Regions from separate parts of the Streptomyces sp. NBC_00873 genome, predicted to be linked through region 3. Evidence: riboswitches for the same ligand, from Rfam matches in the RefSeq annotation. Region 3 holds a riboswitch; each other region holds the start of a gene.
The links. A riboswitch is a leader RNA that binds a small molecule or an ion and turns the genes downstream of it on or off. The one in region 3 is predicted to bind cobalamin.
Positions count from the first base shown of each region.

Region 1: linked by a shared signal. The riboswitch ahead of OH809_RS14775 (ribonucleoside-diphosphate reductase subunit alpha) and the one ahead of OH809_RS29770 (prenyltransferase/squalene oxidase repeat-containing protein) in region 3 are both predicted to bind cobalamin.
Region 2: linked by a shared signal. The riboswitch ahead of OH809_RS04430 (CbtB-domain containing protein) and the one ahead of OH809_RS29770 (prenyltransferase/squalene oxidase repeat-containing protein) in region 3 are both predicted to bind cobalamin.

Region 1 covers NZ_CP108803.1:3,304,205-3,313,840, reverse strand. The annotation lists gene OH809_RS14805 (HD-GYP domain-containing protein) at 1-638, shown strand, start outside; gene OH809_RS14800 (tetratricopeptide repeat protein) at 731-1,723, shown strand; gene def (peptide deformylase) at 1,849-2,487, shown strand; partial or broken gene OH809_RS14790 (helix-turn-helix domain-containing protein) at 2,546-3,029, opposite strand; gene OH809_RS14785 (hypothetical protein) at 3,053-3,274, shown strand; gene OH809_RS14780 (ribonucleotide-diphosphate reductase subunit beta) at 3,330-4,343, opposite strand; gene OH809_RS14775 (ribonucleoside-diphosphate reductase subunit alpha) at 4,343-6,739, opposite strand; cobalamin riboswitch at 6,883-7,021, opposite strand; partial or broken gene OH809_RS14770 (GNAT family N-acetyltransferase) at 7,061-7,183, opposite strand; gene mctP (monocarboxylate uptake permease MctP) at 7,249-8,904, opposite strand; gene OH809_RS14760 (DUF3311 domain-containing protein) at 8,901-9,155, opposite strand; gene OH809_RS14755 (GntR family transcriptional regulator) at 9,346-9,636, opposite strand, start outside.
Region 2 covers NZ_CP108803.1:935,520-945,155, forward strand. The annotation lists gene OH809_RS04420 (GNAT family N-acetyltransferase) at 1-313, shown strand, start outside; gene OH809_RS04425 (CbtA family protein) at 381-1,154, opposite strand; gene OH809_RS04430 (CbtB-domain containing protein) at 1,183-1,401, opposite strand; adenosylcobalamin (AdoCbl) riboswitch at 1,405-1,553, opposite strand; gene OH809_RS04435 (histidine phosphatase family protein) at 1,879-2,457, shown strand; gene OH809_RS04440 (Asp23/Gls24 family envelope stress response protein) at 2,822-3,316, shown strand; gene OH809_RS04445 (hypothetical protein) at 3,536-3,691, shown strand; gene OH809_RS04450 (dihydrolipoyl dehydrogenase family protein) at 3,848-5,287, opposite strand; gene trxA (thioredoxin) at 5,405-5,776, shown strand; gene OH809_RS04460 (aldehyde dehydrogenase family protein) at 5,875-7,311, opposite strand; gene OH809_RS04465 (hypothetical protein) at 7,605-7,937, opposite strand; gene OH809_RS04470 (LacI family DNA-binding transcriptional regulator) at 7,994-9,016, opposite strand; gene OH809_RS04475 (hypothetical protein) at 9,081-9,284, shown strand.
Region 3 covers NZ_CP108803.1:6,449,672-6,459,307, reverse strand. The annotation lists gene OH809_RS29805 (ABC transporter permease) at 1-671, shown strand, start outside; gene OH809_RS29800 (dipeptide ABC transporter ATP-binding protein) at 668-2,377, shown strand; gene OH809_RS29795 (ROK family protein) at 2,374-3,309, shown strand; partial or broken gene OH809_RS29790 (PHB depolymerase family esterase) at 3,381-3,599, shown strand; gene OH809_RS29785 (ferredoxin) at 3,620-3,853, opposite strand; gene OH809_RS29780 (aldehyde dehydrogenase) at 3,853-5,334, opposite strand; gene OH809_RS29775 (MBL fold metallo-hydrolase) at 5,681-6,718, shown strand; cobalamin riboswitch at 6,750-6,884, shown strand; gene OH809_RS29770 (prenyltransferase/squalene oxidase repeat-containing protein) at 6,992-8,260, shown strand; gene OH809_RS29765 (SCO2322 family protein) at 8,302-8,943, shown strand; gene OH809_RS29760 (energy-coupling factor transporter transmembrane component T) at 8,940-9,636, shown strand, end outside.

The DNA of each region.
Region 1 (9,636 bases), 3.1 Mb from region 3:
CGGTGATGGCGCTCGGGGTCGCCGTCGCCGGGCTGTGGGCGCTGCCCGTGCTCTGCGTACCGCTGCTGCTGACCCAGGTGTCGTTCCGCAGGTTCGTCGCGGTGCGCACCACCTACCGGCAGACCATCGCCTCGCTCGCCCGGTCCACCGAGATCGCCGGCTACACCCCCCACGGGCATGCCCGCAGGGTGGCGGTCCTCTGTACGGCCGTCGGCCGGGAGCTGGGGCTCTCCGGGGCCGAGCTCACCGTGCTGGAGCACGCCGCCCTGATGCACGACATCGGTCAGCTCTCCCTCGTCGACCCCGTGCCCGACGGGGCGACCGCCCCGCTGCCCGCCGCGGAGCAGCGCAGGATCGCGCTGCTGGGCGGGGCCGTGGTCCGGCAGACCGGCGTGGACTCCGAGATCGCCGTCGTGGTGGAGCGGCAGGCCGACCCGTACCGCGAGCAGCCGCTGCCCGCCCGGATCGTCCGTGCCGTCAACGCATACGACGACCTGTGCGGGGAAGGTCTCAGCGGCCCGCTCGGCGCTTTGGAACGGCTCCGGCTCGGCACCGCCCACGACTACCAGCCGGAGGTGGTCGAATCGCTTGCCAGGGTCCTGGCCCGGGGCGGTCTGACCCCCGTCCCGCCTGGGTAACCCATGGGTAATGAGCGGGCGTCCTGCCAGGCATGGTTGGATGCGAAGGAGAGCGCAAGAACGAGGGTGTCCAGTCGGGACAGGCGGGAATCGTGAGGATCTTCGGGAAGGTACGGCATCGGCCCTCCGCCTCTTGGCGGCAGGCCACGGACCGCGCGTTCACGCTGATCGGCGACGGCCGGTACGAGGACGCGGGCGCACTGCTGACACGGGCGGCGGACCTGGAACCCTGGCTCTCCGAGTCATGGTTCAACCTGGCGCTGCTGCACAAGTTCCGGCATGACTGGGAACAGGCGAGAGCGGCGGGGCTGCGCGCCGTCGCGCTCCTCGACAAGGAGTTCGGAGCCCCCGACTGGTGGAACGTCGGGATCGCCGCCACCGCCCTGCAGGACTGGCCGCTGGCCCGCCGCGCCTGGCAGGCGTACGGCCTGAAGGTGCCCGGCGCCGGCCAGCACACCGCGGCGGCCAACAGCGAGCCGGTCGGTATGGAGCTGGGCAGCGCGGCCGTGCGGCTGTCGCCCGAGGGCGAGGCCGAGGTCGTCTGGGGCCGCAGGCTGGATCCGGCCCGGATGGAAGTGCTGTCGATCCCGCTGCCCTCCTCCGGTCGGCGCTGGGGCGAGGTCGTCCTGCACGACGGGGTGCCGCACGGCGAGCGGGTCACCGCGGCCGGCCCCTCGTACCCCGTGTTCGACGAGATCGAGCTCTGGGCGCCGTCCCCCGTACCCACCTGGGTGGTGCTCCTCGAAGCTGCCACGGAGGCGGACCGGGACGCTCTGGAGCAGCTGGCGTCCGATGCCGGGTTCGCCGCCGAGGACTGGTCGTCATCCGTACGGCTGCTCTGCCGGGCCTGTTCCGAGAGCCGGATGGAGAGCGACGAGGGTGACGGCGAGCATCTCGACCCGCACGACCGCAGCGAGCCCGGCCATCCGGGTCCGCTCGGCCACCGCACCGCCGGAGACCTGTGGGTGCCGGAGCGCGAGTGCGGGATAGCGGCACCGGCCGGGCTGGTGCGGGGACTGCTGGACGGCTGGGTGGCGGACAGCCCGGACAGCCGTGAGTGGCGGGATCTCGAAGAAGTCTGCTGAGCCGTGCGTCCGCGGCCCGGCCGCAGGGGCCTCCCCCGCGCTCGGGGAGCCCGCTCCCTGCCGTGGGGCAGGCCGTTACGCTGTACGGGCATCGATTCGGGTTTTGAGGAAGGCGTACGGCGGACATGGCGCAGCAGGAGACGGACGAGCAGATCAGCGTCGACGACGAAGGCTTTGTCGTCGACACCGAGGACTGTGAGGCGCGCGAGGCGGCGTACCGCGAGCGCGGGACCTCCCGTCCGATCACGGTCGTGGGCAACCCGGTGCTGCACAAGGAGTGCAAGGACGTCACCGAGTTCGGTGACGAGCTGGGCCGGCTGATCGACGACATGTTCGCCAGCCAGCGGACGGCGGAGGGCGTGGGCCTGGCCGCCAACCAGATCGGCGTGGACCTCAAGGTCTTCGTCTACGACTGCCAGGACGACGACGGCGTGCGGCATGTGGGCGCCGTCTGCAACCCGGTGCTCGAAGAGCTGCCGCCGGAGGAGCGCATCCTCGACGACTCCAACGAGGGCTGTCTCTCCGTCCCGACCGCGTACGCCTCGCTGGCCCGCCCGGACTACGCGGTGGTGCGCGGCCAGGACGCCAAGGGCAACCCGGTCAAGATCCGCGGCAACGGCTACTTCGCGCGCTGCCTCCAGCACGAGACGGACCATCTGTACGGCTACCTGTACATCGACCGGCTCTCGAAGCGGGACCGCAAGGACGCGCTGCGGCAGATGGCGGAGAACACGCCGCGCTACGAGATCGTGCCGAACGAGTAGAACCTTCGGCGGGCCCGGTCTCCCCGAGTGGGGCCGGGCCCGTTTGCGCTGTTATGGATCAGGCCACTTCGGTCATAGCGGTCGGGCCGCGGAAGGCGCGGCGGTACGCGATGGCGCAGCGCGGCCGCGTTTCCGAACCCGGTCTGCCCGGCGATCGTGTCCATCGTTTCGTCGGATGTCTCCAGCAGATGCTGGGCGAGCAGGACGCGTTGCCGCAGCAGCCAGCGGTACGGGGTGGTGCCCGTCTCCCGGTGGAAGCGGCGGGCGAAGGTGCGCGGGGACATGTGCGCCTGGGCGGCGAGATGTTCGACGGTCATCTCCTGGTCGAGATGGCGCTCCATCCAGGCGAGCCTCCCGCCGACCGTGTCGCACGCGGTACGCGGCAGCGGGCGCTTGATGTACTGCGCCTGGCCGCCGTCGCGGTGCGGCGGCACCACCATGCGGCGGGCGATGGCGTCGGCGACATCGGGGCCGTGTGCCTGACGGACCAGATGCAGGCAGGCGTCGATCCCGGCGGCGGTGCCCGCCGAGGTGATGGGGCCTGATCCGCAGTCTCATCCATGACATGGAGCGAGAGCGCGAGCAATTTCTTGCGCGGCTGGCAGAGGAGAATCTCCTTGCAGGATTCAGCCGTGAACGTTGGATGTTGTTCGATACGAGACGGAGGAGGGGTGCTGTCTCCGCAGTCGTCAAGGAGATAGTGGTCCATCCTCTGCCCAAGGGGCGCCCCCGGAACGCACCCTTCGATCCCGCGTTCATCGAAGTGGTACTCCGGGGCGACGACTGATCCCGGCGGGCTGTCCTCCGAGACATTGCGAAGGACAGCCCACCAGATGGTGCGATCAGAAGTCCTCGTCGAAGTCGACCTTGCCCTCGACGGCCACCTGGTACGCCGATGGACGGCGCTCAAAGAAGTTCGTCAACTCCTGGACACCCTGCAACTCCATGAACGAGAAGGGGTTCGACGATCCATAGACCGGAGCGAGACCGAGCCGACGGAGGCGATCGTCGGCCACGCACTCCAAGTACTGCCGCATGGAGTCGGTATTCATTCCAGGCAGGCCGTCACCGCAGAGGTCGCGGCCGAACTGGAGCTCAGCTGCGACCGCTTCCTCGAGCATCGCGGAGATGTCCTTCTCCAGCTCCTCGTCGAAGAGGTCGGGCTCCTCCTTGCGGACCGTGTCGACCACCTCGAAGGCGAAGCTCATGTGGCAAGTTTCGTCCCGGAAGACCCAGTTCGTCCCCGTGGCGAGACCGTGCAGCAGACCGCGCGAGCGGAACCAGTACACGTACGCGAACGCGCCGTAGAAGAACAGCCCCTCGATGCACGCCGCAAAGCAGATCAGGTTCAGCAGGAAGCGGCGGCGGTCGGCCTTCGTCTCCAGCCGTTCGATCTTCTCGACCGAATCCATCCACTTGAAGCAGAACTGCGCCTTCTCGCGGATCGAGGGGATCTCCTCGACCGCGTCGAACGCCGCCGCACGGTCCTCCGGGTTCGGCAGATACGTGTCCAGCAACGTCAGATAGAACTGGACGTGCACGGCCTCCTCGAAGAGCTGACGCGACAGGTACAGCCGCGCTTCCGGGGAGTTGATGTGCTTGTACAGCGTCAGCACGAGGTTGTTGGAGACGATCGAGTCACCGGTCGCGAAGAACGCGACGAGCCTGCCGATCATGTGCTGCTCGGCGGGTGTCAGCTTGGCGAGATCGGCGACGTCGGAGTGGAGGTCGACCTCCTCGACCGTCCAGGTGTTCTTGATCGCGTCACGGTAGCGCTCGTAGAAGTCCGGGTAGCGCATGGGCCGCAGGGTCAGTTCGAAGCCCGGGTCGAGCAGATTCTTGTCGGTCGAGCTCATTACTGACAGGCCTCGCAGGACTCGGGGTTTTCGAGGGAACAGGCGATCGCGTCCGCGTCGGGAGCCGAAGCCTGCTGCACGGGAAGGGAAGCGTCGGCCGCGGCCCGGCCGGACGCCGCGCGGGCGATCCGGGTGGCCGGGCGCGAGCGCAGGTAGTACGTCGTCTTCAGCCCCTGCTTCCAGGCGTACGCGTACATCGAGGAGAGCTTGCCGATCGTCGGCGTCTCCAGGAACAGGTTCAGCGACTGGCTCTGGTCCAGGAACGGCGTACGCGCCGCCGCCATGTCGATCAGACCGCGCTGCGGGATCTCCCATGCCGTGCGGTACAGCGCCCGTACGTCCTCCGGGATCCAGGCGAAGCCCTGCACCGAGCCGCTCGCCTCGCGCAGTGCCTCGCGGGTCCGCGCGTCCCACACGCCCAGTTGCTTCAGCTCGTTCACCAGATAGGCGTTGACCTGGAGGAACTCACCGCTGAGCGTTTCGCGCTTGAAGAGGTTGGAGACCTGCGGCTCGATGCACTCGTACACCCCGGCGATCGAGGCGATCGTGGCGGTCGGAGCGATGGCGAGCAGCAGTGAGTTGCGCATGCCGGTCTTCGCGATCCGGGCACGCAGCGCGTCCCAGCGCTCCGGCCAGCTCAGCTCGGTGTCGTAGTGGTCGGGGTGCAGCACGCCGCGGGCGGCGCGCGTCTCGGACCAGGCGGGCAGCGGACCGGACCGCTCGGCGAGGTCGCAGGACGCCTCGTACGCGGCGAGCATGATCCGCTCGGAGATCTTCGTGGAGAGCGCGCGGGCCTCGGGGGAGTCGAACGGCAGCCGCAGCCGGAAGAAGACGTCCTGGAGCCCCATCGCGCCCAGCCCCACCGGACGCCAGCGGGCGTTGGAGCGGCCGGCCTGCTCGGTCGGGTAGAAGTTGATGTCGACGACCCGGTCGAGGAACGTCACGGCGGTACGGACTGTGGAGTCCAGCCGCTCCCAGTCGATGTCGCCGTCGGCCACGAACGAACCGAGGTTGACCGAACCGAGGTTGCAGACGGCGGTCTCGCCGTCGTCGGTGACTTCGAGGATCTCGGTGCACAGGTTCGACGAGTGGACGACGCGACCCGGCTCGGCGGTCTGGTTGGCCGTCCGGTTGGAGGCGTCCTTGAACGTCATCCAGCCCTGACCGGTCTGCGCGAGCGTCCGCATCATCCGGCCGTACAGCTCACGCGCGGGCATCGACTTGCGGGCCAGGCCCTTGGCCTCGGCTGCCCGGTACGCGGCGTCGAACTCGTCGCCCCACAGGTCGACCAGTTCCGGCACGTCGGCGGGGGAGAACAGCGACCAGTCGCCGTCCGCGTCGACCCGGCGCATGAACTCGTCCGGGATCCAGTGCGCCAGGTTGAGGTTGTGCGTACGCCGCTGGTCCTCGCCCGTGTTGTCGCGCAGCTCCAGGAATTCCTCGATGTCCGCGTGCCACGTCTCCAGGTAGACGGCGGCGGCGCCCTTGCGGCGGCCGCCCTGGTTCACTGCGGCGACCGAGGCGTCGAGCGTCTTCAGGAACGGCACGATGCCGTTTGAGTGCCCGTTGGTGCCGCGGATCAGCGAACCGCGGGCGCGGATCCGGGAGTACGAGAGGCCGATGCCGCCCGCGTGCTTGGACAGCCGCGCCACCTGGTGGTAGCGGTCGTAGATGGAGTCGAGCTCGTCCAGCGGCGAGTCCAGCAGATAGCAGGAGGACATCTGCGGGTGACGGGTGCCGGAGTTGAAGAGTGTGGGGGAGGAGGGGAGGTAGTCGAGGCGGCTCATCAGACCGTACAGCGCGGCGACCTCGTCCAGTGCGCGCGCCGACTCGTCCTCGGCGAGACCGGCGGCGACGCGCAGCATGAAGTGCTGCGGCGTCTCGATGACCTGGCGGGTGAGCGGGTGGCGCAGCAGATAGCGGCTGTGCAGTGTCCGCAGCCCGAAGTAGCCGAACCGGTCGTCGGCGCCGTCGGCGAGGGACTGCTCGACCAGCGCGTCGAGCCGGGCCGCGTGGAGCGCCACGAACGCGGCCGTACGGTCCGCGATCAGACCCTCGCGGTGGCCGACGGCGACCGAGGCGGAGAACGACAGCGCGCCCTGACCGGCCGCCTCGTCCGCGATGGCGCGGGTCAGGAGGCGGGCGGCGAGCCGGGAGTACGCGGGGTCCTCGGCGATCAGACCCGCGGCGGCCTCGGTGGCCAGCGCGCGCAACTCCGCCTCGTCCGACGCGGCGTTGCGGCCGCGCAGCGCGGCGGCGGCGACGCGGCCGGGGTCGGTGTCGGGCAGATCGGCAGTGAGGTCGGTCAGGGTCCGCAGCAGTGCGGTCCCGGGTCCGTCGTTCGTGGTTCCCGCGGACTCGGCGACTGAAGCCGGATCGGCTGGCGCGATGGTCACGTGGTGCTCTCCCTCGCTCGGCTCGGGGCCGGCGGGGGAGCGGGGCGGCCGCGCGGAGGCATGCCCGAGGAAGGAGGGCAGCACTGCGTGCGGCGTCCACCGGCCCATCCGCGAGGCCCGGACGTCTGGGCGTCCGGATCGGTCGAGCCGGACGCGCTGTCGGCAGGTCCTCGGACTTTCAGGGTGCACAAAGGGGCACCGAACACACCGTTGCGGGACAGTTCCGGATTCGCACCGGATTTCCCTGCGGCGACAGCGAGCACGAGCATACATGTGGGGGCCGCCCGATGAGGCGGCCCCCACATGTTGTGTCACAACGGTTCAGAAGCTCAGGCTGTACGTGAGCAGCGCGAGGCCCGCGATGGGATCCGAGTCGCGTTCCGGCGTGCGTACGAAGCCGAGTCGATGGTGGATCCGGTGGGCGCCGAGCATGGTCGGCTGGGTGCAGCCCGTCCGGCGAGGGAACCAGGGCCTGTCTTCCGGATCGGGCCTGATCCAGACGAAGGGCCCTAGCCGGCGGACGGGCTCGCGTCTGGTGACGGGCTCGACTCGGGCCTGGCCGACGGGAGTTCCACCCGGACACCCGGGTCGCCCGCGTCCGCCGTGTAGTCCGCCGGGGAGGTCTCGTCGATGCCCACCGGGGCCTTCACCGCGTTCAGGACGAACGTCAGCACCACCGTCACCACGGCGTTCAGCACGAACGCCGTCAGACCGATGTAGCCGATCTCGCCGATCCCCGGGATCTCCTTCGAGGAGCCGCCGAAGTGCGCCTGGGTCGGGCTCGCCACCCCGTACGCGGCGAGCGTGCCGTACACCATGCCGACCGCCCAGCCCGCGAGCAGCGCCCAGCGGTGGAACCACCGGGTGAACAGGCCGCCGACCAGCGCCGGGAACGTCTGCAGGATCCAGATCCCGCCGAGCAGCTGGAAGTTGATCGCGACCGTCTTGTCCATGGTGAGGACGAAGACGAGCGCACCGACCTTCACCAGCAGCGACACCAGCTTGGAGACCTTCGTCTCCTGGGCCGGGGTCGCGTCGGGCTTCAGGAAGTCCTTGTAGATGTTCCGGGTGAAGAGGTTGGCCGCGGCGATCGACATGATCGCGGCGGGCACCAGCGCGCCGATGCCGATCGCCGCGAACGCCACGCCGGCGAACCAGTCGGGGAACATGTTCTCGAACAGCTGCGGGATCGCCAACTGTCCGTTCTCCACCTTGACTCCGGCGGCGATCGCCATGAAGCCGAGCAAGGCCAGCAGGCCCAGCATCAGCGAGTACAGCGGCAGGATCGTGGTGTTCCGCCGGATCACCTCACGGCTGCGGCTGGAGAGCGTCGCCGTGATCGAGTGCGGGTACATGAAGAGGGCGAGCGCCGACCCCAGGGCCAGGGTCGCGTAACCCCATTGGCCGGGATCGGCCGGCGCGAGGGCGCCGCGCGGTTTGCCGGTTGCGGGGTTGGTCTGCGAGAACGCGTCGCCCGCCTTGGCGAAGATGTCGTCGAAGCCGCCCAGCTTGATCGGGATGTAAATGATCGCCACCGCGATGACCAGGTAGATCAGCCCGTCCTTGACGAACGCGATCAGCGCGGGGGCGCGCAGCCCGGAGGAGTACGTGTACGCGGCGAGCACCGCGAACGCGATCAGCAACGGCAGGTCCTTGACGAACCAGCTGGTGTTCTCGCCGCCGCCGACGCCCATCACGTCCAGCACCGCCTGGATGCCGACGAGCTGGAGCGCGATGTACGGCATCGTGGCGAGGATGCCGGTGACGGCGACCGCCAGCGACAGCCCCTTCGATCCGAAGCGGCCGCGGACGAAGTCCGAGGTGGTGACGTACCCGTGCTTGTGCGAGACCGACCACAGGCGCGGCAGGAAGGTGAAGATCAGCGGGTACACGAGGATGGTGTACGGGACTGCGAAGAAGCCGGCCGCTCCCGCTGCGTAGATCGCGGCGGGTACGGCGACGAAGGTGTACGCGGTGTACAGGTCGCCGCCGAGGAGGAACCAGGTGACCCAGGTGCCGAACGACCTGCCGCCCAGGCCCCATTCGTCGAGACTGGCCTCGTTCTCGGCCTTGCGCCAGCGCGCGGCCATGAAGCCGATGACCGTGACGGCCAGGAAGAAGAAGATGAAGACGCCGAGCGCGACGCCGTTCACGCCGTCCTTCATGCCGACGCACCCCCCTTGCGGGCGCGCTGGTCACGCTGCCAGAGCTTGTACGCGACCATCGTGAGCGCCGTGGAGATCAGCACCCAGACCATCTGGTACCAGTAGAAGAACGGGATGCCGATGAAGGTGGGGTCCACCTTCGCGTACGAACCCACCCAGAGCATCGCCACGAACGGGGCGGCGAGACAGAGGGCGATGAGCACTCTCACCGGTGTGACTGCCGGTGGTTTCGCGTCTGCTTCTTCGGGCATGTGGCGACTCCGTCCCCTCGCTGATCACCTGTTGTAATGCGCAGGCAATCTAGGGGAGTATCCCGGCCACCGTCACCCCCTGTCCGGCAAAAGTGTGACGGAGCCGCTGGAGGGATTCTGCCCGGGGGACCGACTCCTGATGCTCTGTCCGGGTCCGGACAGTGGTCCGGTCAGGAGCCGGTCCGCGGTCTCAGTCGGTCGGCCGCTTCAGACGCGCCACGAACTTGTAACGGTCGCCGCGGTACACCGACCGCACCCATTCAACCGGTTCGCCGTGTCCGTCCAGGGAGTGACGGGACAGCATGAGCATCGGCAGGCCCACGTCCGTACCGAGCAGACCGGCTTCGCGCGGGGTGGCGAGCGAGGTCTCGATCGTCTCCTCGGCCTCGGCGAGCCGTACGTCGTACACCTCGGCCAGCGCCGTGTAGAGCGAGGTGTACTTCACCAGCGAACGACGCAACGCGGGAAAGCGTTTGGCCGA
Region 2 (9,636 bases), 5.5 Mb from region 3:
TCCGAACCCGGAGGGGCAGGTGACGATCGGCTACGGCCTGACCCCTGCGGCGCGCGGCAAGGGGTACGCCTCCGAGGCGCTGCGGGCGCTGCTGGAGTTCGCCCGCGACGAGGGCATCGCCGCCGTGAACGGCGATGCCGACCTCGACAACATCGCGTCCCAGCACGTCATGGTGGCGGCAGGCATGCGCTTCGTCAGGGCGGACGACCGGGTGAAGCACTTCCTGATCGACTGGTCGGAGGCGTCGGAGGCGTCGGACACAACGGATGCGACGTACGTGGCTGAAGCGACCGACGCGACGGACGCCGCATAAGACGCAGAACCCGCCGGGATGCCCCGGCGGGTTCTGCCGTCATACGGCCGACGAGTCGGCCGGCGCCTCAGCTCGCAGCGGCTGCGGCGTGGGACGTGGTACCGCCCCCGGCCGTCACCGGGCCGGTCTTCGGCACCAGCAGCCGCTCGGTCAGATAGCCGAAGACCAGACCGAAAGTGGTCCACAGCGCGGCCTGAACGGCGAGGGTGGCGAGGCGGAACTCCCACAGCAGACTGGCCGGGAAGTCCTTGCCGACCTCATTGAACGAGGGCAGGAAGGCGTAGGCCAGCCCGATGACGAGCACATAGGCCGCGGACGCGGCAATGGACGCGTTCCAGTTGCCCAGACGGGGAGCCAGCCGCTTGCCGAAGATGACGGCAGCGACGGCCAACAGCACGCTGAGGGCGACCATCAGGAAGAACAGGGCGGTGCGTTGGCCGATCGTGTCGGGATTTCCGACAGCCGGCGGATTGGCCGGGTATTTGAGGAACGGCACGACATACACGGTCAGCAGGGCGCCGAACGCGATCAATGCGGCCGTGGCCCTCGGGCCGAACCTGCCGATGCGGCCGAGGGCGTAGCAGAAGACCAGCGCAGCGATGCCGCCGATCGCCACACCGAAGACCAGGACACCGGTGGCAAGACCCGCGGTGGACTGCATGGTGCGGCTGACGAGTTCCTCGCCGCCGCCGTGGTCGTGGCTGTGAGCCTCTTCGAGCGCGATCGCCGCGTCCACCCGGGATTCACCGAGGAAGTAGGCGACGGCAAGAGCGAGCGCGCCCGCGGCAAGTCCGGCCAGCATGCCGCGGACGAGCAGCGCTCTGACAGATATGGAGTTCATGAGCGGTTCCCCTGAGGTGCGCAGCGTGTCAGTGGCAGGGGAAACCGAGCAGGTGGCGACCGTCGTGAACCCACTCGTGGACACCTTCGCCGGAGATGACAGCGGTGGCACCCTGCTCGGCGCCGACGAAGTACAGGAGGACGAGCATGAAGATGCCGAAGAAGACCGCCCACGGGGCAATGGCCTTCAGCGAGATGGGGGTGATGGCGGGTGTGGCGACGGTTGCGGGGGCAGCAGTCTGTGCCATGGCAGAACCTCCTGAGGGAACACGCGTCCCGATCGTGGTGCCTGAGACGACAGTGCCGGGTCTGACTTCCCGCAGGGGTACGGGTTCACAGTGGCGCGACCGTGCCGGATTCTCACCGGACTTCCGTCACACCGTCGTCATGTTCGTCGCGACCATACCGCCTGCGGGCACGCGCCGCCATGGCGCCATCTGGAGGGCCGGGGGCCCGGATGCCATGGTGTGCTTGGACCGACCGGCAATTGGGGGGTGGGTGAAGGAGCGGGGCTGGGGTGCGTGCATCGCAAGGCCGAGGATTGAGCCATGGCGAATGGGGCCTCCCCTGCTCGAGCGAAGCCGAGAGCTCGGGGAACATGGTGATCGACGACAACACCGCGAGGTGCGTGCCCCAGCCCCGCGACGCCGCCCCCCAATTGCCGGCCGGTCTTACCCGAAAGGCCACAGTTCAGGGAGTTGACACCGGTGTTGACGGCACAAGTGATGTTGATCTCACCGGCGCTCAATGCGGCGCTGCGTGAAGCCCGTTTCGACGGCGACGCCCCGCTCGACGCGTCCGGTGTCCGGCGGGCGCGTGCGGCCGCTGCCGCGGTGCCTGCCGCCGATCGCCGGGTGCGCGGAGCGGACGAGCGGTGCGCCGGGACCGCCGAGGCGCTGGGGCTGCTGTCCGAGACCGAACCAGCCCTGTGCGGCTGGGACTTGGGGCGCTGGAGCGGGCAGCGACTGGCGGAGGTGAGCGAGGCCGAGCCGGAGGCGGTCTCGGTCTGGCTGTCCGGCCCTTCGGCGGCACCGCACGGCGGTGAGTCGCTGCTGGACCTGTGTGCGCGGGTAGGTGGCTGGCTTGACTCGTTGCATCGGGACGGCGCCGGGGACGGCCGCGTGATCGCCGTGGTCGAACCCGCGGTGGTGCGCGCCGCGATCGTGCATGCGCTGGGCCTTCCGCCGCAGGCTTTCTGGCGGTTGGACGTCGCCCCGTTGACACTGACAGAGCTCAGCGGCCGGTCCGGCCGCTGGAACCTGCGCTGTGGGCAGTCCCTGAGCACCGGAACCGACGCCCCGTAACCCGGCGTCGGCCTCCACCGCCGGACCGGCCCGCCCCGCCGGTGACGTCAGGTGACAGCATCCCCGACGACCGGTCGGTCTGCACCTTCCCTCCATGCCGGCACCGTTCGGCCTGCCCCACGACAGGGAGTGGGCTCCCTACCGCGGGGAGGCAGTTAAGGCGAGCGCCCGCGGCCGGACCCCCGCAACGCCGCCATTTACGCGACACCGGGACCAGGGAGGACGAGAAGGGGGCAGCCTACCCACGGCGGCGCCCGCCCGTGGGTCCGCCCACGTACCCCTACCGCTCGAGCAATGTCGACAAATGGTACGTAGACTGGCCAAGGCTTTCGAATCCACCTTCTCTCCGGAAGGGCGACCGACCATGACCGATCAAACGCAGGTGAATCGGCCCGATACCGCCCGCCCGCAATCCGAGGCCACGCACGGAGCAGGACCGCATGGCGGAAACCGCCGAACGGAACCTGGGTCGCGGGGCCGAACCACGATCGCCGACGGCGTGGTGGCGAAGATCGCCGGGCTGGCCGCCCGGGGCGTGCCCGGAGTCCAGGGCATGGGAGGGGGATTCGCCCGCGGTATGGGGGCCGTGCGGGAGAGGGTGCCCGGAGCGGGAAGTCAGTCCGTCACCAGCGGTGTCAAGGTCGAGGTCGGCGAGGTCCAGACGGCGGTCGACCTGTCGATCATCGTCGAATACGGATACTCGATCGTCGAGCTCACGGGCGACGTCCGGACCGAGGTGATCGCCGCCATCGAGCGGATGACCGGTCTGGAGGTCGTGGAGGTCAACATCTTGGTGAGCGACGTGAAGCTTCCCGACGAGGAAGAGGAACAGCAGGTGCCGGAGAGGCGGGTCGCGTAGCGGTTCGCCGGACCGGATCGCGCCTGGTCGAGGTCCACCGGCCGTGACGTCGGCCTGAAACCCCGGCTGTCTCACGAGGTCCGCCGAGCTGTCCGGGACCCCAGCCCGCCACCGCCCTGCGGTCCTGGACGGCAGTACGAGCAACAGCAGTCGTCTGCCACGCGGAGATACGCCGTCCGGCGCATACTCGAAGGTGGCCTTGAAGGATTGGGGGACGCAATGATCGTCCTCGGAGTCATTCTGCTCGTGATCGGCATGGTGGCCGGGATTTCCATCTTGTGGACCATCGGCGTCGCCCTCGTGCTGATCGGTGCGGTCCTCTGGATTCTCGGTGCTGTCGGCCGCGGGCTCGGTGGGCGGCGCCACTACTGGTGAGAACCGGAAAACGCATCGCCCCGTGAGCTCACCGGCACGTCGAAGACGTAGTTGCAGCGTGCGCCTGCGCGGGACGACGCACCCTGGCGACGGGTCCCGCCCTCCCTCCGAGGGACGGCGGGACCCGTCGCCGACGCAACGGCTCGCCAGCCGTACTCAGCCGCGGTACGCCTCCAGCAGGCGCAGCCACACCTCGCTGATCGTCGGATAGGCGGGGACCGCGTGCCAGAGCCGGTCGATGGGGACCTCACCCGCAACGGCGACCGTCGCCGAGTGCAGCAGCTCGCCGATGCCGGGGCCGACGAAGGTGACGCCGAGTAGGATCTCGCGGTCGAGGTCGACGATCATGCGGGCGCGGCCCCGGTAGCCGTCCGCGTACAGTCCGGAGCCGGCGACGGCGGCGAGGTCGTGGTCGACGGCGCGGACCCGGTGCCCGGCGCGCTCGGCCGCGGCGAGGGTGAGCCCGACGGATGCGGCCTCCGGGTCGGTGAAGACGACCTGGGGGACGGCCGCGTGGTCGGCGGTGGCGGCGTGTGCTCCCCAGCGGCCGGTCGCCGGCGGCGTGTCGCCCTGCGCCCGGGCGGCGATCGCGGCACCCGCGATGCGGGCCTGGTACTTGCCCTGGTGGGTGAGGAGTGCCCGGTGATTGACGTCGCCGACTGCGTACAGCCAGTTGCTGCCCTCGACGCGGCAGCTGTCGTCGACCTCGAGCCAGGATCCGGGCTTCAGATCCACCGTCTCCAGGCCCAGGTCGTCGGTGCGCGGGGCACGGCCGGTGGCGAAGAGGATCTCGTCGGTCTCGATGCGCTCGCCGTTGTCCAGTTCCACGGTGACCGGTCCGTCGGGGCCGGCACGCCGCACGGAGGTGGCGGAGACGCCCGTACGGACGTCGGCTCCGGCCTCGGTGAGGGCCTCGGCGACCAGCTCGCCCGCGAACGGCTCCATCTTCGGCAGCAGCCCCTTGCCGCGGATCAGCATCGTCACGTGCGCGCCGAGAGCCTGCCAGACGGTGGCCATCTCCACACCGACGACTCCCCCGCCGACGATCACCAGTCGGCCCGGCACCTCTTTGGCGCTCGTCGCCTCGCGGCTGGTCCAGGGGCGGGCGTCGGCGACTCCGGGAAGGCCGGGAACGACGGCGCGGCTGCCGGTGCAGACGGCGACGGCGTGCCGGGCGGTCAGCCGGTGTTCGGAGCCGTCAGGACCTGTGACGGAGACCTCTTTCGTACCGGTCAGACGTCCCTTACCCCGGTAGACATCCGCGCCGATCCCCTCCAGCCAGGCGACCTGTCCGTCGTCCTTCCAGTGCGAGGCGTACTCGTCACGGCGGGCGAGGACGGCCGCCGTGTCCAGGGGTCCCTGGACCACCGCGCTGAGTCCGGGGACCTTGCGCGCGTCGGCGCGGGCCACGACCGGGCGCAGCAGCGCCTTGCTGGGCATGCACGCCCAGTACGAGCACTCGCCGCCGACGAGCTCCGTCTCGACGACCGCCGTGGACAGTCCGGCAGCCCGGGTCCGATCAGCCACGTTCTCACCCACAGGTCCCGCACCGATCACCACGACGTCGTACACGGCGTTCTCCACAGCATCTGTCATGGGGGACAGTCTGGCCGTGAGTGTGAGCCGTGGCCACATGGGCAGGCGGAATAGCGCGGAACCGGGCACGGTTGTGCCGGACACGTCCGAACGGGCACAGGAAGAGGTAACGAGAGCATGAGCACCGTAGAGCTCACCAAGGAAAACTTCGATCAGGTCGTCAGCGAGAACAAGTTCGTCCTGATCGACTTCTGGGCTTCCTGGTGCGGCCCGTGTCGGCAGTTCGCGCCGGTGTACGACGCGGCGTCCGAGCGCCACGCCGACCTGGTCTTCGCCAAGGTCGACACGGAGGCGCAGCAGGAACTGGCGGCGGCCTTCGAGATCCGGTCCATTCCGACCCTGATGATCGTCCGGGACAATGTGGCGGTGTTCGCCCAGCCGGGGGCCCTGCCGGAGACGGCACTCGAGGATGTCATCGGACAGGCCCGCAAGCTGGACATGGACGAGGTCCGCAAGTCCATCGAGGACCAGCAGAAGGAACCGAAGTAGGCGGCGCGAGCGGGCGACGGTGAAGGGGCCCGGCCGGTTCGGCCGGGCCCTTCGGCGTTCGGGATGTCCCTGGGGGTGTCCGCCCCTGATCCGCCGGACTAGAAGGGGTGGCCGGCCGGTTCGCGGCGGACCGTCGTCCAGCGCAGGTCGGTGAAGGCCTCCAGGTTGGCCTCGCCCCCGAAGCGCGCCCCGGTGCCTGATGCGGCGATGCCGCCGAAGGGTGCGACCGCCTCGTCGTTCACCGTCTGGTCGTTGATGTGGGCGATGCCGGTCGGGATCCGGTCGGCGAGTTCCAGACCGAGGGCGGTGTCGCGGGTGACGATGCCCAGCGAGAGTCCGTACGGGCTGTCGGCGGCCAGCGCCGCGGCCTGGTCCAGGGTGTCGAAGGACCGCACGGGGGCGACCGGACCGAAGACCTCATCCGCGTAGGCGGGTGTCTGGTCGTCGACGTGGGTGAGGACGGTGGGCCGGTAGAACAGGTCGCGGTGGGTGCCGCCCGCCGCGAGCTTCGCGCCCCGTGCGGTGCTCGACTCGACCAGCCGGTGGATCTTGCCGAGCTGGCCGCGGTCGATGACCGGGCCGAGATGGACCTGCTCACGGTTCGGGTCGCCGACAACCAGCGCGTCCGCCTTCGCGGCGAGCCGCTCGACGTACTCGTCGTGCAGCGAGGCGTGAACGAGGTGGCGGCCGGTGGTCATGCAGATCTGGCCCTGGTGGAAGAAGGAGCCCCAGGTCGCCTGGGCCACAGCGCCCGCCAGGTCGGCGTCCTCCAGGACGACGAGGGCGGAGTTGCCGCCGAGCTCGAGGTGCACACGCTTGAGGAATCGCCCGGCAACCTCGCCGACGGCGCGGCCCGCCGTGGTGGAGCCGGTGAAGGAGATGACCGGGACGCGAGGTTCGGCGACGAGCGCCTGTCCGACCTCGGCGCCGCCGGGCAGGACATGCAGCAGGTTCTCGCCGAGTCCGGCCTCGGCGAAGACCGCGCCGAGTGAGAGCCCGCCGCAGACCGCGGTGCGCGGGTCGGGCTTGAGGAGAACCGCGTTGCCGAGGGCCAGTGCGGGCGCGACGGACCGGATGGAGAGGATCAACGGCGCGTTGAACGGGGCGATGACGCCGACGACCCCGACCGGGACCCTGCGGGTGTAGGAGAGCCGCTGGTCCTCGCTGGGCAGGACCTGACCGGCCGGCCGGGAGGCGAGCGCGGCAGCTTCGTAGCACTCCTGGGCGGCGACGTGGAGCTCGAAGTCGGCCTTGCCGGGGATCGATCCGGACTCCCGTACGAGCCATTCGCGCAGCTCGTCTGCGTGGGCGGTGAACAGGTCACCGGCCCGGCGCAGGACGGCCGCGCGCACGAAGTGCGGGGTGCGGGCCCAGGCGGACTGGGCGGCGGCCGCGGACTCGGCGGCTGCCGCGATGTCCTCGGGTGCGGCGAGGGTGACGTGTCCGAGGATCTCGCCGGTGGCGGGCTCGACGACATCCGACTCACCTCCCGCGAACGTGCGGGACTGCCAGGTTTTGGGGTCGAGCAGGGACATGAAGACTCTCCAGTCGATCGGTTCGAGGGGTGGTCCCATGCGGTGGGGCGCGCGGGGTGTGCGGCCGCGGCCTCGCGGGACTACGCGATCCGGCGCAGCCGTGCGAGCTGCGTTCGGCCATCGAACGTGATCTCGCCCGGTTGAACGTGCAACATCGTAGTCACGCCGCACCGATCCAAAAGGGAATTGATCGAACTGCTGCTCCCATTTGCGCGCGCGGAACGGTGCAGAGGTCACGCACGAGCGGGTTGCCCAACTCCAGCCTTTTGCAAGGTGGTTGTCAGCACGGACGGTCAGCTGTCGGCGGTCCGCTCCGAGATCCTGACCGAGAGCCCGAGGTCCAGTTCGGCACCGTCGACAAGCAGGGCCTCCACGGTGTGGGTCGCCGGATCGATGTCCGCCACCATGCCCTCACCGGCGTACCGAGGGTAGCCCGACGCCCCCGTCTCGCCGGTGGCCTCCACGACGGCAGAGCGGATAGGGGCGCCGACGGACCGGACACCGCCGGCGTCGGCGGACTCGGGGGTTCCGGAGGCCTCGGAGGCGTTCTTGGCCTTCAAGGCCTCAGCGGGGCCTTCGGTGAACTCGGGGACCAGCAGGATTTCGTAACTCTGCGGATGGTTCATGGTCATGACGCTAAGCAAGCGACACGCGACGCGCACGTTGCCGCGCTGAACCCGCCTCAGCTGGACTCGCGGGGGATCGTCCGCGCCCTCAGCAGGTCATGGCGCTCCGGCACGCCTCCCGGATGCCGCACCAGCCGGTCGACGAGGTCCGCCAGCGGCTGCGATGTGGCCAGTTCCATCCGCACACTGCTCAGCCGGGGCCTCAGCAGCCTGCCGAGCAGCAGGTCGTCGGCGCCCACCACAGCCGTCTCGCCCGGTATCTCGATGCCCGCGTCCTGGAGGGCCCGCATCAGGAGCATCGCGTAGGCGTCGTTGTACGCGAACACGCCGTCGAGTCCGAGCGTGCGCCACCGGGCGGCGAGCGCGCCGGCCGACTCCTCGTCGTACCGCAGGGGCAACGGTTCGATGAGGGCTCCGCCATCGGCCGCCACCCGCCGGGCTCCGGACAGCCTCGGTTCGGCGAGCAGGGCGAGGCCCGGTTCCTCGGGCATGACGACGCCGATCCGGCGTCGTCCGCGTTCCAGCAGGTGTCCGGCCGCGCAACTGCCGACCTCCCGCTGGTCCATGACCAAGGCGTGGGCGCCGTCCACCGGTTGCGGGCCGAGGGTGATCACCGCCTTGGCGCCGGAGCGTCGCAGTACGGCTATGCCCTGCGGAGTGAGCGCGACCCCGCCGGGTGCGATCACGGCGACGGGGCGGAGTTCCGCCCAGGCCCGGGCGGCGTCGTCGGCGTCCAGTCCGAGGCTCCCGTGCTGGACCACGGTGTAGTCGAGGCGGCGCAGCCCGGATTCGAGTTCCTGGAGGAAGCGGTGGCGGAGCAGACCGGCCGGGTGGTTCCCGGTGGGCATCAGCACCGTCCGGGTGTGTCCGGCGCGCAGGCTCCGGGCCGCCGCGTGCGGCACATAGCCGAGTTCGGAGGCCGCGTCCCTGACCCGGCGGCGGGTGGGCTCGCTGATCCGGACGGTCGGGTTGTTGTTGAGTACGTACGACACGGTGGCCCGCGAGACCCCGGCGAGCCGCGCCACGTCGGCGCTGGTCGGGACGGGGCCTTCGGCGGGCTGCTTGGGTAACTGGCTCATCGCGTCGGGCAGTCTTCCAGACCGCTTGGAGGTGGGTACGCTCCGGGGCACGGATGACTCGTCGATGGTGGGGCTGCTCGGCAGGGTGACCGGGACGGTCGGGCCGGGGCTGGTCGGTGAGGTGATCGTGCAGATCCGTGGGGGCGCCGAGCACTTCCTCGCCCATCCCGCCCCGCCGGGGTTCCGTATCGAGCCGGGGACGGTGGTGACGGTGATCGAGTATCTGCTGCCGCGCACGGTCTATGTGGCTCCTGCTTACGACAGTTGAGGTGTGAAGGACCGGCGTCCCGGGTGCGGCAGTCAAGATTGCGGCAAGGTTGCGCACACCTCTTCTCCGCCGTCGCGCACAGGAGAAGACTCCCTCTGTTCAGCGGTGCCGGCAGGGTACTGAGATAAGGGGGCGCGTGCCGATGGTCATCGGCGTCACGGCGGGTCTCGTACTCGCTGCCATCATTGTGTTGATCGGCCTGTTGAGGCACGGCGACGCGGTCCGACCCTGAACCTTCGGTTGACGTCGAGACCGGTGAGTACGAGAGCGCTGACGCTCCGGCAGGCGCGGCCTGGGGAACGGCGCCACGACCAGTCCGGCGGCCGCACACCGTGCCCTGCGCCAGGAACGC
Region 3 (9,636 bases):
ACTGGCTCGGCACCGACGCGGTCGGCCACGACGAGCTGGGCCGGCTGATGTACGGCGGCAAGGTGTCGCTGATCGTCGGCCTCGCCGCAGGCATCCTGGCCACCGTGATCGGCACCCTGTGGGGCGCCGTCGCCGGCTACGCGGGCGGCTGGGTCGACGCGGTCATGATGCGGATCGTGGACGCGGGGATCGCCATCCCGGCGCTCTTCATCCTGCTGGTGGTCTCCGCCATCACCACCCCGGGCCTGACCGGACTGATCGTCATCCTGGGCTTCGTCTCCTGGCTGGTGCCGTCCCGGCTGATCAGGGCCGAGACGCTCACCCTGAAGAACCGCGACTACGTCCTGACCCTGCGGGCCATCGGCGGGACGCACGCCCGGGCGATCACCCGGCACATCCTGCCGAACTCGGTCTCGACCATCATCGTCGCGGCCACCTTCCAGATCGCCGACGCCATCCTGCTGGTCGCCTACGTCTCCTACCTGGGCCTGGGCGTCCAGCCGCCGGCCACCGACTGGGGCGGCATGCTCTCGGCCGGTCTCACCGCCGCCTACTCCGGCTACTGGTGGCTCATCCTGCCGCCGGGCCTGGCCATCATCCTGGTGGTGTGGGCGTTCAACGCGATCGGGGACGGACTCCGCGACGCATTCGACGTGAGGGGACGCGGATGACCGCCACCCAGGGCTCCGCCGCCCCGCAGGCCGGGCCGATTCTCGAACTCGACGACCTCGGTGTCGTCTTCACGACCGAGACCGGCGAGGTGCCGGCCGTCCGGGGTGTCTCCCTGCACGTCCGCCCCGGCGAGACGCTCGCCCTGGTCGGCGAGTCGGGTTCCGGCAAGTCCACCATCGCGCTGGCCGCGATGGGCCTGCTGGCCGGCAACGCCCGTGCCACCGGCAGCGCCACCATCGCCGGCAACCAGGTGGTCGGTGCCCGTGAGGCCGACCTGGCGGCGCTGCGCGGCCGGACCGTCTCCATGGTGTTCCAGGAGCCGGCCACCGCGCTCGACCCGCTCACCCGGATCGGCAGGCAGATCGCCGAGGTGATCCGCAACCACCGCAAGGTGTCCGCCAAGGAAGCCGCCGCCGAAGCCGTCGAACTCCTCCGCAAGGTCGGCATCCCGGAGCCGGAGAGGCGGGCCACCGCCTACCCCTTCCAGCTCTCCGGCGGACAGCGCCAGCGGGTGGTCATCGCCATGGCCATCGCCAACGAACCGGCCCTGCTGATCGCCGACGAGCCGACCACCGCGCTGGACGTCACAGTGCAGGCCGAGATCCTCGACCTGCTGCGCCGGCTCGCCGTCGAGACCGGCACCGGCGTCCTGCTGGTCACCCACAACATGGGCGTGGTCGCGGACTTCGCCGACCGGGTCGCCGTGATGTACCACGGCGAGATCGTGGAGACCGGACCGGTCGAGGACGTACTGCTCCGCCCGTCCCACGAGTACACCGAGCGGCTGCTGGCCGCGGTGCCCCGGCTGTCGGTCGCCGAGGCGGGCCGACCGGCCGCGCCGGCTGCCGCCGTCCGCCCGGACACTGAGCCGGTGGTCGAACTCCGCGACATCTCCGTGGTGTTCGGCCATGGCAAGGGCGCCGTGCGCGCCCTGGACGGGGTCTCGCTCGCCGTCCACGCCGGGGAGACCCTGGGCCTGGTGGGCGAGTCGGGCTCCGGAAAGTCCACCGCGTCCCGGGTCGCGCTCGGTCTGATCCCGCCGAGTTCCGGCACCGTCTCGCTGTTCGGCAACGACCTGGGCCGCACCCGGTCCCGGGCCCGCCGGGCGCTGCGGGCCGGTATCGGCGTGGTCCTCCAGGACCCGGTGGCCTCGCTGGACGCCCGGATGACGGTCGGCGAATGCGTCGCCGAGCCGCTCAGGGTGCACCGCCGCGAGCTCTCCGCCAAGGACCTCCAGAGCAAGGTCGCCGCCGTCCTCGACCGGGTCCGGCTGCCGCGTGAACTCGCCCGGCGCGCCCCCCGGGAGCTGTCCGGCGGTCAGCGCCAGCGGGTCAGCCTGGCCCGCGCCCTGGTCCTGGAGCCCCGGCTGCTGGTCGCCGACGAGCCCACCAGCGCGCTCGACGTGAGCGTGCAGGAGGCGGTGCTCGAAGTGATCTCCGAGCTCCAGCACGAGCTGGGCTTCGCCTGTCTCTTCGTCTCCCACGACCTGGCCGTCGTACAGCACTTCGCGCAGCGCGTCGTGGTGATGCGGGCCGGCCGGATCGAGGAGCAGGGCCCCACCGGGGCAACCCTGCTGCACCCGGAGACCGACTACACCCGCCGGCTGCTGGCCGCCGTGCCGGTGCCCGACCCGGTGATCCAGCGCGGCCGCAGAGCCGAACGTCTGGCCACCCTCGCGGCCGGCCGGACGGAGGCCCAGGTATGAGCTTCCGTGACCGTACGCTCTTCGCCGGAGTGGACATCGGCGGCACCACGACCCAGGTGGTGGTCTGCGCCGAGGACCTGACCGTACTGGACCGCGCGGAGGTGGCGACCCCGGCGGCCGACGGCGGCCGGGCCATGATCGGCGCGGCCCTGGGCGCGCTGGCCCCGCTGCTGGAGCGCACCCCCGGCCGGCTCGCCGGTTGCGGGGTCGGCGCGGCCGGCGTGGTGGACTCCGCCACCGGCCGCATCCTGGTGGCCAGCGACTCCTTCGTCGGCTGGGCCGGCTTCGCGGTGACGGACGCCGTCGAGGAGGCGCTGGGCGTCCCGGCGTTCCTGGACAACGACGTCAACGCCTTCCTCTACGGGGAGGTGTCCGGCGGCGCCGTGCGCGGCGAGTCGGACGTCCTCGGGATGACGCTGGGCACCGGGGTCGGCGGCGCGCTGTGGACCGGCGGCGCGCTGTTCGCCGGGCCGCACGGCGCGGCCGGCGAGATCGGGCACATCCCCGGCTTCGGTGATCTGCTCTGCTCGTGCGGCGGCCGGGGCCATCTGGAGACCCTGGCCTCCGGCCGTTCCATCGGCGCCCGTTACGCGGACCGCACCGGCCGCCGGCTGACCGCCCGCGAGGTCGCACAGGCCGCCGACCACGGTGACCAGGACGCCCTCGCGGTGTACCGGGCCGCCGGTGCCGGGATCGCCCAGGCGATCGTGATGACAGCGGGCGTCGTGGACATCACCACAGTGGTGGTCGGCGGCGGGGTCAGCCACGCTTGGCCCCTGCTGAACCCCCTCATCCTGGCGTCGCTGGCCGCCGACCCGCCGGTCAGCGGCCACCCTGTCCGGCTGGTCAGGGCTGCCCTGGGGGCCGACGCCGTACCGGTCGGCGCCGCGGCACGGGCGCGACAGGAACTCGCGACGAGGATCGAAGTCTGAGGAGACCGGTCGCGGGTCCCGCACCTACGCTCCGATGCTGCCGATCCTGAATACGCTGCGGCATCGGAGCGGAGCACGCGAAGCAGCAGTACGGCTCCGACGGGCGGCGGTTGTACGTCACCGGCCTGTCGGCGGGCGGCGGGATGACCGCAGACCTGCTGGCCGCCTACCCGGACGTGTTCGCGGGCGGTTCCGTGGCCTCCGGCCTGCCCGCCCAGTGCGCCACCAGCCAGGCCGCCGCCTCCGGCGGCCCGACGGTCCCGCATCGGGCCGCACCTCGCGCTCGTGTTCCCGCCGCAGGGCAGAGGCCTCAGTCCTCCGGCGGGAAGACCACCTCGCCCGAATCGGCCAGCGTCAGCGTGATCGCTTCGACGGGACATCCTTCCGCCGCCGCGAGCACCCGCTCATTGGCGTCGGTCTCCGGATCGCCCGGGTGGGACTGACGGGCGGAGTCCAGCCGGAATCCGCCCGGAGCGTGGTTCACGCACATCCCGGAGCCGATGCAGACGCTCCGGTCGACCTCCACATGCCAGCGGTCCCCCATCACGCCTCCTGCGGGCCGGGCTGCGCGGGCCGGTACCCGGCGGGCAGATGGATCATCTTGTGCTCGAAGTACTCGCCGTACCCCTCGGGTCCGAACTCCCGCCCCAGGCCTGAGTTCTTGTAGCCGCCGAACGGCCCGAGCATGTCGAGACTGAAGGTGTTCACGCTGTACGTGCCCGTCCTCACCCGGCGGGCGATGTCGATGCCGCGCTCGGTGTCGGCGGTCCAGACGCTGCCGCTGAGCCCGTACTCGGAGTCGTTGGCGATCTTCACCGCCTCCGCCTCGTCGCCGTAAGGCAGCAGGCAGATGACCGGTCCGAAGATCTCCTCGCGGGCGATGCGCATGGAATTGTCGACGGATCCGAAGAGGGTCGGCTCGACGTACCAGCCGCGTTCCCGGGACGCCGGACGGCCGCCGCCCGTAAGGATCTTGGCGCCTTCCTCCTGGCCGATCCGGATGTAGTCGAGGGAGCGCTGCTGCTGGCGCTGCGCGACCAGGGGGCCGAGTTCGGTGGCGGGGTCGAGCGGGTCACCGACCTTCAGCGCACCCGCTGCGGCGGCGAACGCCTCGGCGGTCTCGTCGTAGCGGGAGCGCGGGACGAGGATGCGGGTCTGGGCGACGCACGCCTGGCCATTGATCATCCAGGCGAACGGGACGATGCCCGCGACGGCCGTGTCCAGATCGGCGTCGGGAAGGATGACAGCGGCGGACTTGCCGCCGAGCTCCAGGGTGACACGGGTGAGGTTCCGGGAGGCGACCTCCATGACCCGGCGGCCCGCCGCGACCGAGCCGGTGAACGACACCTTGTCGACGCCCGGATGGCCGACCAGGTACTCGCTCACCTCACGGTCCGCCGGAAGGATCGACAGCACCCCTTCGGGGAGCCCGGCCCCGGCGGCGATCTCGGCCAGGATGTAGGCGTCCAGGGGCGATTCGGGCGAGACCTTGAGTACGGCGGAGCAGCCTGCCAGGAGCGCGGGCGCGAGCTTGGCGGCGGCGGTGAACTGCGGGACGTTCCACGGCACGACGGCCGCGACCACCCCGACCGGCTCCCGGCGCACCAGCAGCGGCCCGAGGACGCCGTCGCGGCGCTCCTCGTACGGGAAGGTGCGGGCGACGGCGATCGCCGCGTCCCAGACCATCATCGCGGCGAGCGCCTGCACCATCACACTGGAGCTGTACGGGGTTCCGTTCTCGGAGCTGATGACGCGGGCGATCTCCTCGTACCGCACGGCGAACGCGTCCTTGATCCGCGTGATCACCTCGATCCGCTCGTCCAGGGACGCTCGCGGCCAGGGCCCTTCGTCGAAGGCCCGGCGGGCGGCGGCGACGGCCCGGTCCACATCCGCTTCGCAGGCGTGTGGCACCCGGCCGATGACCTGCTCGGTGTGGGGCGATATCACCTCGATGACGTCCCGGCCGAGCGGATCGACCAACTCCCCGCCGATGAACAGTTTTCCGTGTTCCACAAGCTCGGTCATGGCTGCTGCCTCCCGCGACCCGGCACGTACCGACTCCGCACCTGACTCCATAACTGACTCCGCGTCAGAACTGATACCAGTTCCAGTTCCAGGAGTCCACGCATCGGACGTCCCCACGAGACCGGCAGATCCGAGAGGCACCGGCGCCCCGCCCTGGCGATCGCTCCGCGGCGGGGCTCGCGCCACGCCTTTCCCTTCGATCCGCAGCGACCGGGGGAACTGTGGTCCTTCGCTGACCCGTTGATCCGAAGCCGATAGTCGTCCTGGCCTACTACTGGAACGAGTTCTCGTTACAGTGGGCGTGGCGCAGTGCAGCCGCCGGCCGGGACGGGAGAGGGGAAGCCCCATGACACAGGTGACCGAGCACGGCGGCGGCGTGTGGTCCATCAAGGTCCCGATCCCGGACAACCCGCTCGGCCACACCCTGGTGCATGTTCTCGACACCGACCGCGGGCCGGTCCTCGTCGACACCGGCTGGGACGACCCCGACGCCTGGGACACCCTGGTCGCCGGAGTCGCCGCCGTCGGTGTGGACATCGCCGGCATCCACGGCGTGGTCATCACCCACCACCATCCCGACCACCACGGACTCTCCGGACAGGTCCGCGAGGCATCGGGGGCGTGGATCGCGATGCACGCCGCGGACACCGCGATCGTGCGCCGCACCCGCGACTCCGAACCGGCCACCTGGTTGAGCTACCTCGCGGCGAAGCTCGCCGCGGTCGGCGCACCGGAGGAGCACCTCGCCCCACTGCGCGCCGCCCGCACGGGCGGCCGGATGCGCACACTCCCCGGACTGCGCGCCGCCCTCCCGGACCGCGAGATCGTCCCCGGCGAGCTGCTCGACCTCGCCGGCCGGCGGCTCCGGGCGATCTGGACGCCGGGCCACACCCCCGGCCATGTCTGCCTGCACCTGGAGGAGGACCACCCGGCCGATCTGCCCGGCCGCGGCCGTCTCTTCTCCGGCGACCATCTGCTGCCCGGGATCAGCCCCCACATCGGGCTGTACGAGGACCCGGACGACGCGACGGTCACCGACCCCCTGGGCGACTACCTGGACTCGCTGGAGCGCATCGGCCGGCTCGGGGTCGCCGAGGTGCTGCCCGCCCACCAGTACGCGTTCACGGACGCGGCGGGGCGCGTACGGGAACTTCTCGACCATCACGAGGAGCGGCTGACCGGACTGCTCGCCCTGCTCGCCGCCCCGTTGACGCCGTGGCAACTGGCCGAGCGGATGGAGTGGAACCGGCCCTGGGAACAGATCCCGTACGGCTCGCGGAACATCGCCGTCTCCGAGGCGGAGGCGCATGTGCGCCGGCTGGTGAAGCTGGGGCGCGCGGAGGCGGTGCCGGGCAGCGGGCCGGTGACGTACGTCGCTGTGTGAGACAGCCCTCCGCCCGGGGCGAGCGGGCTACGTCCCGGTAGAGTGTGCGAGTCGTCATCATGCCCGTTCAGGGGGAAGCCGGTGCGAATCCGGCACTGACCACGCAACCGTGAGCCGCTGACACAGCGGTGAGTCGGAATGCCCTGTCCGCGGTCGTGACCGGCTCGCGTCACCGGAACCCCGGTGACCGGCACCGTCGAGGAATACGGGGCCGGAGCCTGGTGCCTGAGTGTGCCTGTGCCCGGTTCCGCACCAGGAGAGGCTCAGCCCGCCATGACCGTACGCCGCAGCGCAGCAGCGCTCGCCGCCACCGCCACCGTGCTCTGTGCGGCCGCTGCCCCGGCCGCGGTCGCGGCGCCGTCCCCCTCCCCCACCCCGTCCGTTGCGCTGCCCTCCGGGCTGTACGGCACCAAGGACCCGACGTACGACGGGGTCTGGCGGCAGTCGCTGGCCTTCCTCGCCCAGCGCGTCGAGGGGGTCGTACCCGCGACGAAGTCGGTGGACTGGCTGATCGCCCAGCAGTGCGCGAGCGGCGCCTACGCCTCGTACCGCGCCGATGTCTCCAAGCCGTGCGACGCCAAGACCATGCTGGACACCAATGCGACCGCCGCCGCGGTGCAGGCGCTGGCGGAGGTCGGCGGGCACGGCGACATCGTCAACAACGGCGTCCGCTGGCTGAAGTCCGTCCAGAACGAGGACGGCGGCTGGGGCTACAACGCGGGCTCCCCCAGCGACGCCAACTCCACCTCGATCGTGATCGGCGCGCTGGCCCGGCAGGGCCAGCGGATCGGCGACATGACGAATCCGGGCGGCAAAACCCCGTACGACGCGCTGCTCGCGCTCGCGATCCCGTGCGGCGGCTCGGACGGCGGCGCGTTCGCGTACCAGCCCGACAAGGCCGGGAAGCTCGCCGCGAACGCGGACGCCACCGCCGCCGCCGTGCTCGGCTCGATGGGCAAGGGGCTGGCCGCCGGGGACAACGCCGCGGTCGAGGGCCAGCCGCCGGCCTGCGGGAAGGGCGACGTCGTCAAGCCGGAACAGGCCGCCCGGAACGGCGCCTTCTACCTCGCGGGCGCCCTCGCGAAGAACGGCGACCATCTGAACCTGCCGCCGATGCCGGGCGCCGACGACACCACCCCGCAGCCCGACTTCGGCAACACCGCGGACGCGGTCGTCGCCCTGGCCTCCGCGGGCCACAAGAACAAGGCGGCCGGTGCGGTCGGCTGGCTGCAGAAGAACTCCAGGAGCTGGGCCGAGGAGAGCGGCCCCGCCGCCTATGCCCAGCTGGTCCTGGCCGCGCACGCGACCGGCGCCGACGCCCGCGATTTCGGTGGCGTCGACCTGGTCCGGGAGCTGAACGCGAGCGGTCCCGCGCCCGCCGCCGTCATCACGCCCAGTGCGACCCCGGACGACTTCTCGGCCGAGGACGGCACCAGCGACGACGCCGGTCTCGGGGTGTGGTGGCTGGTCGGTATCGGTCTCGCCGCCGGTGCGGGCATCGGTTTCCTGATCAGCAGCCGCCGGAAGCCCCAGCAGCCGTGAACCGGGCGGGGAATCGTGCGGGGAGCGCGTTCGGCGGAAGGGTGGCCGTCGCGCTGCTGCTGGTGCTCGGCGCCGCTCTGACCGCGCTCGGAGCGGGCACCGCTCATGCGGCCGGCTACCGCTACTGGTCGTTCTGGGAGGGCAAGGGGTCCGGCTGGGCCTACGCCACCCAGGGCCCCTCGCTCGTCCGGCCCGACGACGGGGCGGTGCAGGGCTTCCGGTTCTCCGTGAGCGAGGACTCCCAGGACTCTGCGAAGCCGCGCCGTGCCCCCGACTTCGCGACGGTCTGCGCGGACACTCCCGCCAAGGACGGCACCAAGCGGGTCGCGCTCGTCATCGACCCCGGCACGCCTGCGGACGCCCCGGCCGGGGAGACGCCGCCCGCGCTGCGCACCGCCTGTGCGCAGGTCGCCACCGGGGCGAGCACCGCCGAGGCGCTCGCCTCGGTGGCCAAGCCGCTGCGCTACAGCAGTAACGCCCTGCTCTGCGCGATCTCCGGTTACCCCGCATCGGGCTGCGGCGAGCAGGTCTCCGGCAGCGGGCACACAGCGTCCGCCTCCCCCTCGTCCTCCCACCCCGGGAACGGGCGCAGCGGTCCGTCCACCGGGGTGCTCGTCGGGCTCGGTGCCGTCCTGTTGCTCGGCATCGCCGCCGTCCTGCAGGCCCGCCGCCGGCGCGGATGACCGTCTCCCCCGGCGCGGTCCGGCTCAGCCATGCACTGCGGGCGCCCGCGGCGACCCGCAGCAACGCCCTGCCCGCCGGGGCCTGGTGGCTGTGGGCGCTCGGGCTGGCCACCGCAGCGTCCCGGACCAGCAATCCGCTGCTGCTCGGGCTGCTGGTGGGCGTGGCCGGATATGTCGTGGCGGCGCGCCGGACGGACGCGCCGTGGGCGCGTTCGTACGGGGCGTTCATCAAGATCGGGCTGTTCGTCGTCGCCGTGCGGCTGCTGTTCTCCGTCTTCCTCGGCTCGCCGATCCCCGGTACGCACCTGGTGCTCACCCTTCCCGAAGTCCCGCTGCCGGACTGGGCGCAGGGCGTCAGGATCGGCGGCCGGGTCACCGCCGAGCAGCTGCTCTTCGCGCTGTACGACGGGGCGAAGCTGGCCACGCTGCTGATCTGCATCGGCGCGGCGAACTCGCTCGCCAACCCGGCCCGGCTGCTGAAGTCGCTGCCGGGTGCGCTGTACGAGGCGGGGGTCGCCGTCGTCGTCGCGATGACGTTCGCGCCGAACATGGTCGCCGATGTGGTGCGCCTGCGCACCGCACGCCGGCTGCGGGGCCGACCGACCGGGGGCATCAGGGCCGTTCTGCAGATCGGACTACCGGTGCTGGAGGGTGCGCTGGAGCGGTCGGTGGCGGTGGCGGCGTCGATGGACG